Linked DNA regions of Pararhizobium capsulatum DSM 1112. The protein of the gene in region 1 interacts with the protein of each later gene in a pairwise test. Links are inferred from orthologs where the notes say so. Each region holds a gene or a part of one and is shown on either strand. Other genes may lie near its edges.

Region 1 (7,574 bases):
ATGTCGCTTTCGCCCGCATCGGTGCGCAATGTGATGAGCGATCTCGAAGATCTTGGTCTCATCTATTCTCCCCATATATCGGCGGGCCGCCTGCCAACCCAGATCGGGCTGCGTTTTTTCGTCGATGCCTTTATGCAGGTTGGCGATCTTTCCGCGGAAGACCGCGCCTCGATCGACCGGCATGTGCGCCGCAGCGACCACGGACAACCGGTGGAATCGCTGCTGACCGAGGCAAGCCAGATGTTGTCGGGCATGTCACGGGGCGCGGGGCTGGTGATAACGGCCAAGTCCGATCCTATTCTGAAGCATGTCGAATTCATGCGGCTTGCCCCGACGAAGGCTCTTGCCGTTCTTGTCGGCGAGCATGATCAGGTCGAAAACCGCATCATCGAACTGCCGAGCGGCATCACCAGTTCGCAGCTGACGGAGGCCGCCAACTTCCTTAACGCCCATCTCGCCGGCCAGACGCTGCACGAGGCGCGCGGCCAGCTGCAGAAGGTCAAGGAAACGGTGCGGCTGGAGCTTGATGCGCTGTCGCAGGATCTGGTCGAGCGCGGTCTTGCCATCTGGTCGGGCGGCGACAGCGACGACAAGCCGACGCAACTCATCGTCCGTGGCCGGGCCAATCTGCTGGAAGGTCTTGCCGGTGCCGACGATGTCGACCGGCTGCGCATGCTGTTCGACGATCTTGAAAAGAAGGACAGCCTGATCGAAATCCTCAACCTTGCCGAAAGCGGGCCGGGGGTGCGTATCTTTATCGGCTCGGAAAACAAGCTGTTTTCGCTGTCCGGCTCGTCGCTGATCGTCGCGCCCTACAAGGATAGCGATGAGAAGATCGTCGGCGCAGTCGGCGTCATCGGCCCGACGCGCCTCAACTATTCGCGCATCGTGCCGATGGTGGATTATACGGCACAGCTGATGTCCAGGCTGTCGCGCGGATAGCGGCATTTGCCCAAGGCCGCGTTTGCGCCCTTGATTTTTGGCGTCCGAAGCTCGATATCGGCACCATCTAGACTTTCCGGAGACCGGTATGACCGAAGACACGAAGAATTACGGCCCCGAGGCCTATGAAACCGAAGGCGCCGCGGCAAGCGAAGCTGCTGCTGAAGCCGGTGCTGAGGTTACCGAGCAGGAGCTGCTCGAAGCTGCGCGCGCCGAAACCGCCGAGATGCGCGACCGTTACCTGCGCCTCGCCGCTGAAATGGACAATCTGCGTCGCCGCACCGAGCGTGACGTCAAGGATGCCAAGTCCTATTCCGTCGCCGGCTTTGCCCGCGACATGCTGGCCGTTTCCGACAACCTGCGCCGCGCTCTCGATGCCATCCCGGCAGAGGCCCGTGCTGCAGGGGATGCCGGGTTCAACGCGTTGATCGAAGGCGTCGAGATGACCGAGCGCTCGATGCTGTCGGCGCTGGAGCGCCATGGCGTGAAGAAGCTTGAGCCCGAAGGCCAGAAGTTCGATCCGAACTTCCACCAGGCCATGTTCGAAATTCCGAATCCGGACGTGCCGAACAACACGGTGGTTCAGGTCGTTCAGGCCGGTTACACGATCGGCGACCGCGTCCTGCGGCCGGCCATGGTCGGCGTTGCCAAGGGCGGCCCGAAGATCGCGATCGTCGACGGCGAGACGCCGGCGGCTTAAGGCTGGTGCGAAGGGGTTCACCCCCTCTATCACTTCGTGAGATCTCCCCCTCAAGGGGGGAGATTGTTCATTTCCCTTGATAGCTTCGTTTACATGAGCGAGAGCGCGCCTCTTGCGACCCCCCTTGAGGGGAAGATGCCCGACAGGGCAGAGGGGGGTAAATCCCTCAACATTCACTTCATCCAAACAACTGCTTCAGATGGTCGTTCAGGAACCGCCCTTCCGGATCGAGCTTGTTCCTCAGCGCCCGGAAATCGCCAGCGCGCGGATAGAGCGCCGTCACATCCTCTGCGCCGAGGAAGTGGAGCTTGCCCCAGTGCGGGCGGGAGCCGAACTGGCGCAGGATATCGTCCACATCCTTCAGGTAGTTCCAGTAGTCGGTGCCGGGCTCGCCGGAGACTGACAGGGTAATGGAATCTTGCTCGAAGAATGGGCTGATCCAGCCGGGATCGCCGGCGGTGAAGCGGTATTCGATCGGGTAGATGCAAGTCGGATGCTTTTCCAGCATCAGCTTGCGCACTTCCATGCAGGCCTGCTTGCCGTAGCGCAGAGGCACGGCATATTCGAGCTCGTGGAAGTTCGGGACGTATTCGATCGGGTAGATCTCCGAGGAATAGGCGATCTTCTCGAAACCCCTCTCCATCGGCGGCTCGGTGGTGATGTCGATCGTCTTCATCTCGCAGACATCCGACAGGCTGTCGGTGGTCGAGACGGAAGACGTGTCCGGCAGGCAGTAGCAGTGGCGGCTTTCCGGTACGGGGCACCAGAAGAAGCCGAAATGCCGGTGGTTTGCCGCGAGATCGTCGTGTTGCTCCATGCATTCGTCGAAGGTGCAGCGCCAGAGCTTTTCATGCAGATTGTAGCTCTCCATCGCCTGCAGGGTGATCTCCGAGATCACGCCGAGCATGCCGATGGAAACCCGCGCCGCGTTCAGGAGGTCGGGTCGGCTTTCATCGACGATGAGGATACTGCCGTCGGGCTGCACGAGCCGCATGCCGACAATCTGGGAGGCCATGTTGCCGAGCTTGATGCCGGTGCCATGGGTGCCGGTGGTCAGCGCGCCGGCCAGCGCCTGGCTGTCGATATCGCCCTGGTTGATCAGCGAGAGGCCGGCTTGCTTCAACGCCTTGCCCAGCGTGTTGATCGTCGTGCCGGCGTGGACGGAGACACGCTTGCGGGCCGTGTCAATATTGGTGATGCCCTGCAGCCCGGAGAGGGTGAGGTGCAGGCCGCTCGTGAGTGCCACGGGTGTAAAGGAATGGCCCGAGCCTGCGCAGCGGACGTTCAAGCCATCTGATGTCGCCTCCCGCACCATGTCCGCCAGCGCGGCTTCACTGTCGGGAGCGCCTTTGTGTCTGACGATGCACGACTGGTTTCCGACCCAGTTGCGCCAGTGTCCGCCTGCTTCCATCATGGTTCTCTCCCTGGCTCACACCGCCGTAAAGCAGTTGTCGACGAAAAGATGGGTGCCGTTGACGAAGCTCGATTCATCGCTGGCGAGGAAGAGGGCGGCCTGGGCCACTTCCATCGGGTCGCAGAGCCGGCCCTGCTGGGCGGCGATCGCGGCATCCGAAACATCGACACCGTATTTGGCGAGACCCACCAGTTCGCGCTTGCCGTGGTCGGTGGCGATGAAGCCGGGGCAGACGGCGTTGGAGCGGATGCCGCGATCGCGAAACTCGACGGCGATGGCGCGGGCGAACATATGGCAGGCGCCCTTGGTGGTGTCGTAGAGCACTTCCATCGGGGTCGCGGCGACGGCCGAGATCGAGGACGTCGAGACGATGCTGCCGCCACCGGCCGCCAGCATGCCGGGCAGCACGGCCTTGGTCATCAGGAACATCGAGCGGACATTGACGGCCATCAGCCGGTCCCACTCCTCCTCTTCTGTCTCAAGGAATGGGCCGACGGCGAGGATGCCTGCGTGATTAAAGAGCACGGTAATCGGCCCGAAGGCGTCCTCCACCGCCTTCACCGCGGATTTGACCTCCGAGGAGACCGAGACATCGGCGGGTGCGAAAATTGCCTCACCGCCTTCAGCGCGGATTGCCGCGGCAACTTCCTCACCCTTGCTGCGTGGCAGATCAACGATGCCGACGCGCGCGCCTTCCCGAGCGAAAAGCTGGGACGCAGCAAGGCCGCAGCCTCCCGCGCCGCCGCTGATCAAAGCCGTTTTACCTGCAAGCCTGCCTGCCATGTCGTTCTCCTCGTTTTATGTTTGCGAGGATATTATCGACAAAACAAAGGCTGTCGATATCCGGGATATCAACAGCCTTTAAAAATCAAACAGGTAGAGGCGACAATGATCAGGCCGCGTTGGAGGCCTGGTCGTCGCTGAGGAAGGTGTAGATGGCGGAAACGGAATCCGTTCCCCTGAGTTTTGCCACCATGTCCTGATCGCGCAGGACGCGCGCGATGCGCGAGAGCGCCTTCAAATGATCGGCGCCCGCGCCTTCAGGCGCAAGCAGAAGGAAAACCAGATCGACCGGCTGATCATCAAGCGCTTCGAAATCGACGGGCGTTTCCAGGCGCGCGAAAATGCCGACGATCGAGGTGAGGTGCGAGAGCTTGCCATGCGGTATGGCAATGCCGTTGCCCACGCCGGTCGAGCCGAGGCGTTCGCGCTGGAGAATAACGTCGAAGATTTCCCGCTCGGAAAGGCTGGTGATCTTGGATGCCTTAACCGCCAGCTCCTGAAGGAGCTGTTTCTTGGAGTTGGCCCTCATGGCCGGAATTATCGCATTCTGCTGCAGCAAGCCTGCCAATGCCATTCTGGTTGTCCTTGTTGCCCCAGGATAAGGTCCATCGTCCAGCTTCGTGCCGGGGATAGCCTTTCCGATCGTCTCACGACGGTTTCGACGGCCCGGTCAAGGCCCCCAATCACCGCCAGGAAAAACGGAGGTGGAAACGGCTTTCGCCGTCTCCACCCATCCGCTCAGCCCTTAATATTGGAGGAATCGATCCAGCCAATATTACCATCGTTGCGCCGATAGACGATATTCAACTGCTCATTGCCTGGGCTACGGAACATCAAAACCGGCTCGTCCGTCATGTCGAGCGCCATGACGGCGCTTGCAACGGACATGGTCCTGAGTTGTTTGGAACTCTCCGCGACAATCGTCGGCGCGTAATCCTCCGGAAGATCATCGTCTTCGTCGGGCACGGAATCCATCACGGTGTAAGCTACTTCGGCAAATCCTGCATGACCATTGCCATTGTGGTGATCCTTGAGCTTGCGCTTGTAGCGGCGGATGCGTTTTGCAATTCGCTCCGACGCTGCGTCAAATGCCGCTTGCGGGTCATTCGCTTCGCCACTTGCCTGCAAGGCTGCACCGCTGTCGAGGTGTATCTTGCAATCGGCACTGAAACGAGATCCAGACTTTTCCACAGTGACTTGGCTTGAATATCCTCCGTCAAAATATTTCGTAACGGCCTGTCCTATCTGGTCTTCAATTCGCAGACGGAACGTTTCGCCGATTTCCATATGTTTACCGGATACACGCACACTCATGGAGTTTCCTCTCTTTTCGTGATTTGCGTAGCCAGTCTATTCCAACCGCATCCGTCATCCAAGCACTTCACGCACGCAAACGAATTTTGCGTCGCTCGGCCTGAAATGTCTGGGATCGGTCAATTGCGGGCTTCAAGCCCTGCCTTCAGCGGCGGCCTAATACAGGCGATGCCGCGGGAAGTCAAGGGAATGGTTAAAAATCGAATAAGCTTCGAACTCGACCTGTTGGAAAGTCGAGGATCGAGGATATCCGGTTCCGCTTCACGCCGATACTTTGGCAATCGCGCGTTTTTCCCGGCGGCGCTGCACCGACGACGGGATATTCATGGCTTCTCGGTATTTGGCAACCGTTCGTCGGGCGATGTCGATGCCACCTTTCTTCAAGAGATCGACGATATCGTCGTCGGAGAGCACCGCGCTCGGGCTCTCCAGCGTGATCATGTTGCGGATCCGGTGACGGACGGACTCGGCTGAGTGTCCGTCTCCGCCCTCGGCGGAGTTGATCGAAACCGTGAAGAAATATTTCAGTTCGAAAAGCCCGCGCGGGGTGAGCATGTACTTGTTTGATGTCACGCGGCTGACAGTGGATTCATGCATCTTGATCGCGTCGGCCACCGTCTTGAGGTTCAGCGGTCGCAGGTGATCGACGCCGTTGACGAGAAAGGCGTCCTGCTGGCGCACGATCTCGGTCGCCACCTTCATGATGGTGCGGGCGCGCTGGTCGAGGCTGCGGGTCAGCCAGTTGGCTGTCTGCAGGCATTCAGACAGAAAGGCATGGTCGTCGCTGTTCTTCGGCGCGTGGCGTGCCACGGTGGCGTAGTAGCTGTGATTTACGAGGACACGCGGCAGGGTTTCCGGGTTCAGTTCCACGGCCCAGCTGCCGTCCGGCGCGGCGCGCACGACAATGTCGGGAATGATGGCCTCGGAGGCGCCCGTTTCGAAGCCGGTGCCCGGCTTGGGATCGAGCTTGCGGATTTCCGCCAGCATGTCGATCAGGTCTTCCTCGTCGACGCCGCATATCTTCTTTAGCGTCGCAAAATCGCGCCGCGCCAGAAGTTCGAGATTGTCAATAAGGGCGGCCATGGCCGGATCCAGCCGATCCCGCTGACGCAGCTGGATCGCCAGGCACTCGCTCAAGGATCGTGCAAACACGCCGGGCGGATCGAGCTGCTGCAGGCTTTCCAGCACGCGGGCAACATCGGCCGGGACGGCGCCCAGCCGATCCGCGATCTCGCCGATATCCGCATGCAGATAACCTGCATCGTCCAGATGATCGGCCAGATGCTGGGCAATCAGCCTGTCGCCGGGCGCGTGGACGCAAAAGGGAATCTGGGTATCGAGGAAATTGCGCAGCGTGGTCTGGTTGGCGACGAAATCTTCAAGGTCGTACCCGTCATCGCCGCCGCCAGGCATGGATTTCCACTGGCCAAGCAACTCCGGCGCGTCGGCCCGCTGAGGGGTCATGTCATCGGGAAACACGTTCTCGAAATTGGAATCGAGCTGCTCGTTCATCCGCTCGCTGGTTGTCGAGGTGGCGCTTTCATAGACGTCGCCCAGCGGTTCGTAAGCGGGGGCGTCGTCGCCGGATGCTGCTTCGTCGGCCGCATGAAACTCATCCTTGCCATGCCGCTCGCCGCCCGCCACATCGTCATTGGCGGTGAATTCCAGAAGCGGGTTCTTCTCGACTTCCTGCTCTATGAAGTGCGTCAATTCCAGATGCGTCATCTGCAGAAGCTGGATCGACTGCATCAGCTGAGGCGTCATGGCCAGGGTTTGGCTTTGGCGCAGGAAGAGGCTGGCGGATAATGCCATTCGGACGCGAAACTCCCCTCAAATTTAAGGGTCTGCCGACCTTTGGCATGCAAAGGCCCGGCGTTGATCCCTCAACTGGCCCAAAAATTGCTTATTACGAAGGTTTGGTCAAGCGCTGGTCGTAAATAAGATGAAATACGTCGAAAAGGTGTGGTATCGACGTTCTGCGGCCACCAAACATTCAATATCGCTTAAAAACATCTGGAATCTAAAACGGCGCTTCCAGGCTCAAAGGCTGAAATTGTCGCCCAGGTACAGGCGTCGCACATCCGGGTTGGTCACGATGTCGTTTGCCCGGCCATGGGTCAGGACTTCGCCCGCATGGATGATGTAGGCGCGATCGATCAGACCCAGCGTTTCGCGGACATTGTGGTCGGTGATCAGCACGCCGATGCCCCGCGACGTCAGATGCCGGACCAGCGCCTGGATATCGGCAACCGAAATCGGATCGACGCCGGCGAAGGGCTCGTCCAGCAGCATGAAGGTCGGATCGGTGGCAAGGGCGCGGGCGATTTCCAGGCGTCGGCGCTCGCCACCTGACAGGGCGACGGCCGGCGATTTGCGCAGATGCGAGATGTTGAACTCGCCGAGCAGTTCGTTCAGCTTGTT
Region 2 (8,019 bases), 560 kb from region 1 along the record:
GTTGCCGCCGGTGACATCATTCCCGGCGATGGCGAAGTCATCGAAGGCGTCGCGTCGGTCAACGAAAGCGCCATCACCGGCGAATCCGCCCCCGTCATCCGTGAATCCGGCGGCGACCGGTCTGCCGTGACCGGCGGCACCCAGGTCCTTTCCGACGAGATCCGCATCAGGATCACGGTTGCGCCGGGATCGAGCTTCGTCGACCGGATGATTGCCCTCATCGAAGGTGCACAGCGACAGAAGACCCCGAACGAGATCGCATTGTCAATCCTGCTCTCCGGCCTGACGCTGATCTTTCTCTTCGTCTGCGTCGCCATCTGGGGGCTTGCGGGTTACTCCGGCACGGTCATCTCCGTTACCGTTCTCGCCGCCCTGCTCGTTACCCTTATCCCGACAACCATTGGCGGCCTTCTCTCTGCCATCGGCATTGCCGGCATGGACAGGCTCGTGCGGTTCAACGTCATCGCCACATCGGGCCGTGCGGTCGAGGCAGCCGGCGATGTTGATACGCTGCTTCTCGACAAGACAGGCACGATCACTTTCGGCAACCGGATGGCCAGCAATTTTGTGCCCGCTCCCGGCGTGACACAGGCGGAACTGGCCGAGGCGGCGCTGCTCGCCAGCCTTTCGGACGAAACACCCGAAGGCCGTTCGATCGTGGCGCTTGCAACGGGCGAGTTCGGTATTCCAATGCCGGAACGCCGCTTCGACGCCGTCATCGATTTTACCGCAGAAACACGTCTTTCGGGCGTGGACCAAGGAGACCGCCGGCTGCGCAAAGGGGCAGTTGATGCCGTGCTTGCCTTCGCCGGCCGGGGCGAACAGCAGGCACCGGAAGAGTTCCGGCGCGCCGTGGACATGATCGCGCGCAGCGGCGGCACGCCGCTTGCGGTTGCCGACGGTTCGCGCGTGCTCGGAGCAATCCATCTGAAGGATGTAGTCAAGCCCGGTATCAAGGAACGTTTTGCCGAACTGCGCGCCATGGGCATCCGCACCGTGATGGTGACCGGCGACAATCCGGTGACGGCGGCGGCGATTGCCTCCGAAGCCGGGGTTGACGACTTCCTGGCGCAGGCGACACCGGAAGACAAGCTTGCCTATATCCGCCGCGAACAGCAGGGCGGCCGCCTGATCGCCATGTGCGGCGACGGCACCAACGACGCGCCAGCCCTTGCGCAGGCTGATGTCGGTGTCGCGATGCAGACCGGGACCCAGGCTGCGCGCGAAGCGGCCAACATGGTCGATCTCGACTCCAGCCCGACCAAGCTCATCGAGATCGTCGGTATTGGCAAGCAGCTGCTGATGACCCGCGGTTCGCTGACGACCTTCTCGATCGCCAACGACGTGGCGAAGTACTTTGCGATCATCCCGGCGCTGTTCGTCGCCACCTATCCGGCTCTCGACGCCCTGAACCTCATGGGGCTAGCCTCGCCGCAATCGGCCATCCTCTCGGCCGTCATCTTCAACGCGCTGATCATCGTGGCGCTCATTCCGCTGGCGTTGAAGGGCGTCGCCTATCGTCCCTCGAGTGCCGCTGCCCTGCTTCGCCGCAACCTTCTCGTCTACGGCGTCGGCGGTCTTATCCTGCCCTTTGCGGGCATCAAGATCATCGACATCGCCGTCAGCGCTCTTCATCTGGTGTAATCATGCTCAACCATCTTCGCCCAGCCATCGTTCTCACCCTTGCCCTCACCGCCCTGACGGGCATCGGCTATCCACTGGCCGTGACCGGGATCGCCGAAGCCGTCATGCCGGCCCAGGCAAACGGCAGCCTGATCGAAAGGGATGGCGTCGTTGTCGGCTCATCGCTCATCGGACAGAATTTCACCACGGACCGATATTTCTGGCCCCGCCCCTCGGCCACGGGTCCTGATCCGTATAACGCAGCCGCCTCCTCCGGCTCCAATCTCGGCACGACCTCGGTCAAGCTGCGCGACCGGGTTGCCGCCGATGTCGAACGGTTGAAGACAACCGGCATCGCAACCCCTGTCCCCACCGACGCCGCGACGACCTCGGGCTCGGGTCTCGACCCGCATATCTCGCCGGAATTCGCCCGCGCCCAGATCACCCGCGTCGCCAAGGCGCGCGGGCTGAGCGAAAGCGACGTCACCAAGCTTGTCGAACAAAAAATCGAGGACCGCAGCTTCGGTTTCATCGGCGAGCCGCGCGTGAACGTGCTAGACCTCAACCTGACACTTGATGCCCTGAAGACGTGAGAGACCGCATGGCGGACGAGGACCGCGAACGAAACCGCAGGCCGGACCCGGATGCATTGCTTGCCCTGATGGATAAGAACCACCGGGGCAAGCTGACCGTTTTTCTGGGGGCGGCCCCTGGGGTCGGCAAGACCTATGCGATGCTGTCTCGCGCGCGGCGCCTGAAAACCGACGGCGTCGATATCGTCATCGGCTTGGTCGAGACCCATGGCCGCAGCGAGACGGCAGCCCTGCTCGAAGGCCTTGAGGAATTGCCGCGGATACGCGTCGCCCATCGTGGGCGGATGCTCGAAGAGTTCGATCTCGATGCGGCGCTCGCCCGCCATCCGCGCATCGTTATCGTCGATGAACTGGCCCATTCCAACGCCGATGGCAGCCGCCACCCCAAGCGCTACCAGGATATCGAGGAATTGATCAATGCCGGGATCGATGTCTGGACCGCGCTCAACATCCAGCATCTGGAAAGCCAATCGGATCTCGTCGCCCAGATCACCGGCGTTACCGTGCGCGAGCGGGTGCCTGATGTTGTCCTCAACCGGGCCGACGAGGTTCTGCTTGTCGATCTGCCGCCAACCGAGCTGATCGAGCGGCTGAAGGAGGGCAAGGTCTATCTGCCGGAAAGCGCCAGCCGCGCCGTCGATCGGTTTTTCCGGCTCGGCAACCTGACTGCGCTGCGGGAACTGGCGCTGAGGCGCACAGCCGATCGCGTCGACGATCAGGTCGTCGATTATCTGAAGCAGAACGCAATAGAGGGGCTGTGGGCGACGGGCGAACGCCTGCTTGTCTGCGTCGGGCCTGACGCGCTTTCCGAAAAGGTCGTGCGCGTGGCAAGCCGCCTCGCCACTGGGCTGAATGCGCCGTGGACGGTTGTATCCGTCGAGCGGGCAGACCGCGAAGCCCATACGCGGTCAGGCATCGGCCAGCTTGACCAGATCTTCCGCCTGGCCGAACAGCTCGGCGCGGAAACGCGTCGCATCATCGGCAATGACTTCGTCGACGAGATCCTGAAATTCGCGCGGCGGGAACACGCGACCCAGATCGTCATCGGTGCAGAAAACCGCCGCGGTCTGTCGCGATTTCTCTCCCGCTCCTTGCCCGATGCGCTGACCCGCCGCGCGGCGGGCATCGGCGTTCATCTCGTGACCCCGGACCGCAAACAGGCGAAGAAGAAGACGAGCCTCACCCCTCTTCTCGATCGTCACCGCCTACCGGAGGCCGCGATAACCGCAGGCTCCTTCGTTGCAGCAACCGCGCTTCTCGGCGTGTTGATGAATATCTTCATCCGGCTGCCGAATATCTCGCTGCTCTTCCTGCTCGCCGTCCTTGGAGCTGCGGTGACGTCAGGTTATCTGGCAGCACTTCTGGCGGTGGTGCTGTCGGCGCTGTGCTACAATTTCCTCTTCATCGAACCCCGCTACACCTTCACCATTGCCGCGCCACACGAGGTTTTTGCACTTTTCGTCTTTTTCGCCGTCGCCATGATTGCCGGCGGATTTGCGTCGCGCATCCGCGAACAGGCGAAGATCGCGCGTGTGCGGGCAAGCGCATTGCAGGGGCTCTATGATTTTTCCCGCAAGCTGTCCGGCACGGAAAAAGCCGAGGACGCAATCTGGGCCACGGTTTCGCAACTCCAGACGAGCCTGAAACGCAATGTGGTGCTTCTGATGCCGGAAAATGGGGAGCTGACGGTGGCGGCGGCCTGGCCTCCGGATACGGACCTCGATGTTGCCGACACGACGGCGGCACGCTGGGCTTACGACAAGCAAGAGCGGGCCGGCAACGGCACAGGCACCCTGCCCAACAGCCGGTTTGAATTTCGCCCGCTCCTCAGCCCGCATGGCGCAGTCGGCGTCTGCGGCATCGAACAGACAGCCGAGCGGCTCGACACCAGCGAGGAACGCGCCTTGTCCGCCATTCTCGACCAGACGGCGATTGCCATGGATCGGGCACGGCTGTCGGAGGCGAACGTGACGCACGCGGCCCAACTGGAAGGGGAGCGTTATCGGGAAGCCCTGCTGTCTTCTATTTCGCACGACCTGAAGACACCCCTTGCTACGATCACGGGCGCCGTTACCAGCCTTCGCCAGTTCGGCGACAAGATGAGCGGCGAAAGCCGCGACGATCTCCTGCAGTCGATCGAGGAGGAAGGCAGCCGGATGAGCCGCTTCGTCGCCAATCTTCTGGACATGACCCGCATCGAGGCCGGCAACATCCAGCCGAAGCGGGACTGGGTGGATGTGTCCGACGTGGTGCAGATGGCGGCGGAACGGACACGCAAATATTTTCCCGACCGTGCGATCGAAACAAGCATTGCCCAGGATCTGCCGCTCGTTTCCGGCGACAGTGTCCTGCTTGGCCAGGTCCTGTTCAATCTGCTGGACAACGCGGTGAAATATGGAGGTCAGGAACCGATCCAGGTATTTGCGAGGCGGGATGGGCGAGACGTTCTCGTTTCCGTAACCGATTCCGGTCGCGGCATTCCCCCCGAAGACCTCGACCGGATTTTCGAAAAGTTCTACCGCAGAGGCAAGACCGACGGGCGCGCGGCCGGCACCGGCCTTGGCCTGTCCATCGCGCGGAGCTTCATCGAGGCCATGGGGGGACGCATTCACGCCGAAAGCCCTGCCGTCAAGAAGCGCGGAACTCGCATGGTGATACGCCTTCCGGTGACGACCCAGGAGAAACCATGACGCTCGCCCGCATTCTGGTCGTCGATGACGAACCGCAGATTCAACGTTTCCTCAAACCTGCGCTCGGCGCAGCCGGCTACGAGGTGGTGGAAGCGGCGACCGGCGCCGAAGCCCTGAAGGCCGTCGCCACGACTGCACCCGATCTCGTCATTCTCGATCTCGGCTTGCCCGACATGGATGGGAAGGATGTGGTGTCGAGCCTGCGCGGGTGGTCGGATATTCCGATCCTCATCCTGTCTGCAAGGGATCGCGAAAGCGAAAAGATCGCGGCCCTCGATCTTGGAGCTGACGATTACATCGAAAAGCCTTTCGGCATCGGCGAACTTACCGCGCGTATCCGCAACGCGCTGCGCCATCGCGGGCGAGCGGAAACCACCACTCCGATCTACCAGGTCGATGGGCTCGTCATCGATACCGTGCGCAGATTGGTCTCGCGTGACGAGCAGCCGATCCGGTTGACCCCGAAGGAGCACGACCTGCTCGTGCTTCTTGCCCGCCATGCCGGCCGCGTCGTCACCCATCGGACGTTGCTGACGTCCGTCTGGGGACCTGCCCATGGCGAAGACCTGCATTACCTGCGCGTTTTCATCGGTCAATTGCGGCAGAAGATCGAGCGCGATCCGACGCATCCCACCATCCTGCGCACGGAGCCCGGCGTCGGCTACCGCTTTGTTTCGGATGGCGATTGATGCCCCGTTTTTAAGTCCGTCTCTTCACACAGTTTATTCCCCAAACGGTCGAGTTCCCGCGCGTCGGAACTTTCCCCGTTCGCGCACGTTCATCCCCCAGTTGCCTTCCTATCCGGCACGACACTCAGGCTTCGAAAGGATGTGAACATCATGAACCAGCGTTTTGACCCAAATGACAGCCGCCCGATCAATCCGGCCTCGTGGCCGGCCGAACAGGCGTCCCCGCGTATTGACCCGGTGACGGGTGCGCCCGTGACCGATCCTTTGATCGACCGTACTGCGGCTGAACAGCGGCAACGTGAGCTCAATGCCGCCGTAGAACCGCCGCGTCAGTCCCGCAGCATGTGGCCGCTGCTCATCGTACTTCTTGCCGGTGTTGTTCTTGCCCTGCTTTTCTGGCTGCCCGGCGAACAGAAGGCTACAGATACGGCTACCCCGCCTGCAGCCACTGACACAGCAACACCGCCGGCAACGACTGACACAGCAACCCCGCCGGCAACGGATAACAGTGCGACGCCCCCGGCCACGAATAACACGGCCCCGGCAACCACGCCTGACGCCACTGGCACCGCTCCGGCCACGACAGGTACGGGCACACAGCCTGCTCCGGCCACTGGCACGGCTCAGCAGCCCGCTACCGGTGCCGCTCCGCAGACGACAGAGCCGGCTCCGGCCAACTAATCCGCGCGAAAGCACGGGTTACCCACCAAAAAGGAACGGAGCGGGAGCCACGGCTTCCGCTCTTTCTCGTGCAGAACTCGTTCATCTCAATTTTTTCCGGAATGAACCAATCGCCGTCTGATCCGTTTCTTAAAAGATTTCACCGATCGCCATTACAGGAGGTTCCCTCATGGACAGAATGAAGCATGCCGCCCGCGAAAACAGCGACAATGAACCGACCAGTCGGGAAGAGGATTATCGCGACTATGAAGAGCGCGATATCGATGATGGCTGGCCCTATGCGGATGCCCGTACGGGTTCCGATACCTTGACGGGCAACGGCGCTTATGGCGCGTCCCGGGAAAATTTCGATGAGAGCGGCAATCCCGGTTACCAGACCGGTAGTGAAACGCGCATCCGCTCCAGCGGAGGGCCAGATCTGCTGAAGGACGATCCGGAGCAGGATATCGACGACGATGTTCTGGAGCAGAAGATTACCGATATCCTCGAGGCCGGCGACGTCGATATGTCGGGCTTCGAGATCCGCATCGACGAAGGTGTCGTGACCCTTGAAGGGGAGGTCGATGCTGCCGAGGATCGCCGGCTTGTTGGTGTTACAATCCAGCGGATCGCTGGTGTCAAGGCTGTTCACAACCGGTTGGGCTTGCGCGCTGCGGACGCCAATCTGCCGTCGGATTGGGACGATTGATACGTCTCTCCCTTCAAAAGGAGAAGAATCGGGCGGAAGGGGGAATCGTGCCGAGGATTGAGGACAGCACGACAAGCAAGAAAGCGGCAAAGGCAAAACGCGGGAAAAAGCGCCCGCGTGCCGCTGAAGTCGAAAACGGGGAGGTAAACACTCCTCCTCGACAGCCGGAAGCCCCACAGGCCTTTAAACCCCGGCATTTTGTCATCGGATTGGGGCGCGGCATCGGCGGCGCCCTTCTCTTTGCGCTGCCTATGCAGATGACGATGGAGATGTGGGCGCTGGGCTTTACCATGGAGCGCTGGCGGCTCGTCTTGCTTCTCCTCGTTGCCTTGCCCCTGCTGGTCGGCATTGCCCACAAGGTTGGTTTCGAACAGACCTTCGGATGGAAGGACGACTTTCGCGACGCCGTGATCGCCTATGCACTTGGTATTCTTACAAGCGGGTTCATCCTGTGTCTTTTCCGGCTTCTCGAACCGGGCATGCCCTGGTCGGAGGTGATCGGCAAGATTGCCGTGCAATCGATACCGGCCAGCATGGGTGCCCTGCTCGGCCGCAGCCAGCTTGGCAGCGCCCATGAAAGCGGCGACGACGACAAGGCGACCTATGGCGGCGAGTTGTTCCTGATGGCCGTCGGGGCCTTGTTTCTCAATCTGAACATGGCGCCGACGGAGGAGATGATCCTGATCTCCTACAAGATGACAACGTGGCACGCTTTGGCTGTCATCGCCGCGTCGCTCATCATCATGCACGCTTTTGTCTATGCGGTCTCCTTCAAGGGCGGTCATGAAATCTCGGATGACACGCCCAAATGGCACGCCTTCTTTCGCTTCACGCTGCCGGGCTACACGATCGCACTTCTCATCAGCCTGTATTCGCTTTGGACCTTTGAACGGCTGGATGGAAGCAATTTGACTCCGGCGATCATGGCCATGGTCGTCCTGGCATTTCCGGGCGCGATCGGCGCATCGGCAGCCCGGTTGATCATCTGATGGCATCACGCCCGCAATCTGGCCCGCAGCCTGAAAGGAATGTGATGAGCGATACAAATGACTCCA

What was found. Proteins that work in one complex are often made in the same cells at the same time.
Region 2: the proteins of ptsN (region 1) and QO002_RS06895 interact in binary tests that used the Escherichia coli proteins (3 or more experiments, as listed by UniProt). The link is inferred for Pararhizobium capsulatum DSM 1112 from one-to-one orthologs.

Annotation. Positions count from the first base shown.
Region 1 is NZ_JAUSVF010000001.1:880,326-887,899, forward strand. Bases 2,682-5,448 are described here. They hold ptsN (PTS IIA-like nitrogen regulatory protein PtsN), read right to left. Parts: upstream 4,414-5,448; coding sequence 3,949-4,413; downstream 2,682-3,948. Other genes in these bases: QO002_RS04155 (D-arabinono-1,4-lactone oxidase), read right to left, coding at 2,682-3,056; QO002_RS04160 (SDR family NAD(P)-dependent oxidoreductase), read right to left, coding at 3,072-3,839; hpf (ribosome hibernation-promoting factor, HPF/YfiA family), read right to left, coding at 4,578-5,153; rpoN (RNA polymerase factor sigma-54), read right to left, coding at 5,415-5,448. Also shown: heat-inducible transcriptional repressor HrcA, read left to right, coding at 1-942; nucleotide exchange factor GrpE, read left to right, coding at 1,031-1,642; more of QO002_RS04155, read right to left, coding at 1,821-2,681; more of rpoN, read right to left, coding at 5,449-6,965; lptB (LPS export ABC transporter ATP-binding protein), read right to left, coding at 7,194-7,574. UniProt on the Escherichia coli protein: Seems to have a role in regulating nitrogen assimilation.
Region 2 is NZ_JAUSVF010000001.1:1,438,359-1,446,377, reverse strand. The notes cover bases 1,895-5,106. They hold QO002_RS06895 (ATP-binding protein), read left to right. Parts: upstream 1,895-2,224; coding sequence 2,225-4,906; downstream 4,907-5,106. Other genes in these bases: QO002_RS06890 (response regulator), read left to right, coding at 4,903-5,106; kdpC (potassium-transporting ATPase subunit KdpC), read left to right, coding at 1,895-2,216. In the rest of the region: potassium-transporting ATPase subunit KdpB, read left to right, coding at 1-1,644; more of kdpC, read left to right, coding at 1,647-1,894; more of QO002_RS06890, read left to right, coding at 5,107-5,595; QO002_RS06885 (hypothetical protein), read left to right, coding at 5,746-6,276; QO002_RS06880 (BON domain-containing protein), read left to right, coding at 6,446-6,964; QO002_RS06875 (TIGR02587 family membrane protein), read left to right, coding at 7,168-7,953; QO002_RS06870 (TIGR02588 family protein), read left to right, coding at 7,998-8,019. UniProt on the Escherichia coli protein: Member of the two-component regulatory system KdpD/KdpE involved in the regulation of the kdp operon. KdpD may function as a membrane-associated protein kinase that phosphorylates KdpE in response to environmental signals.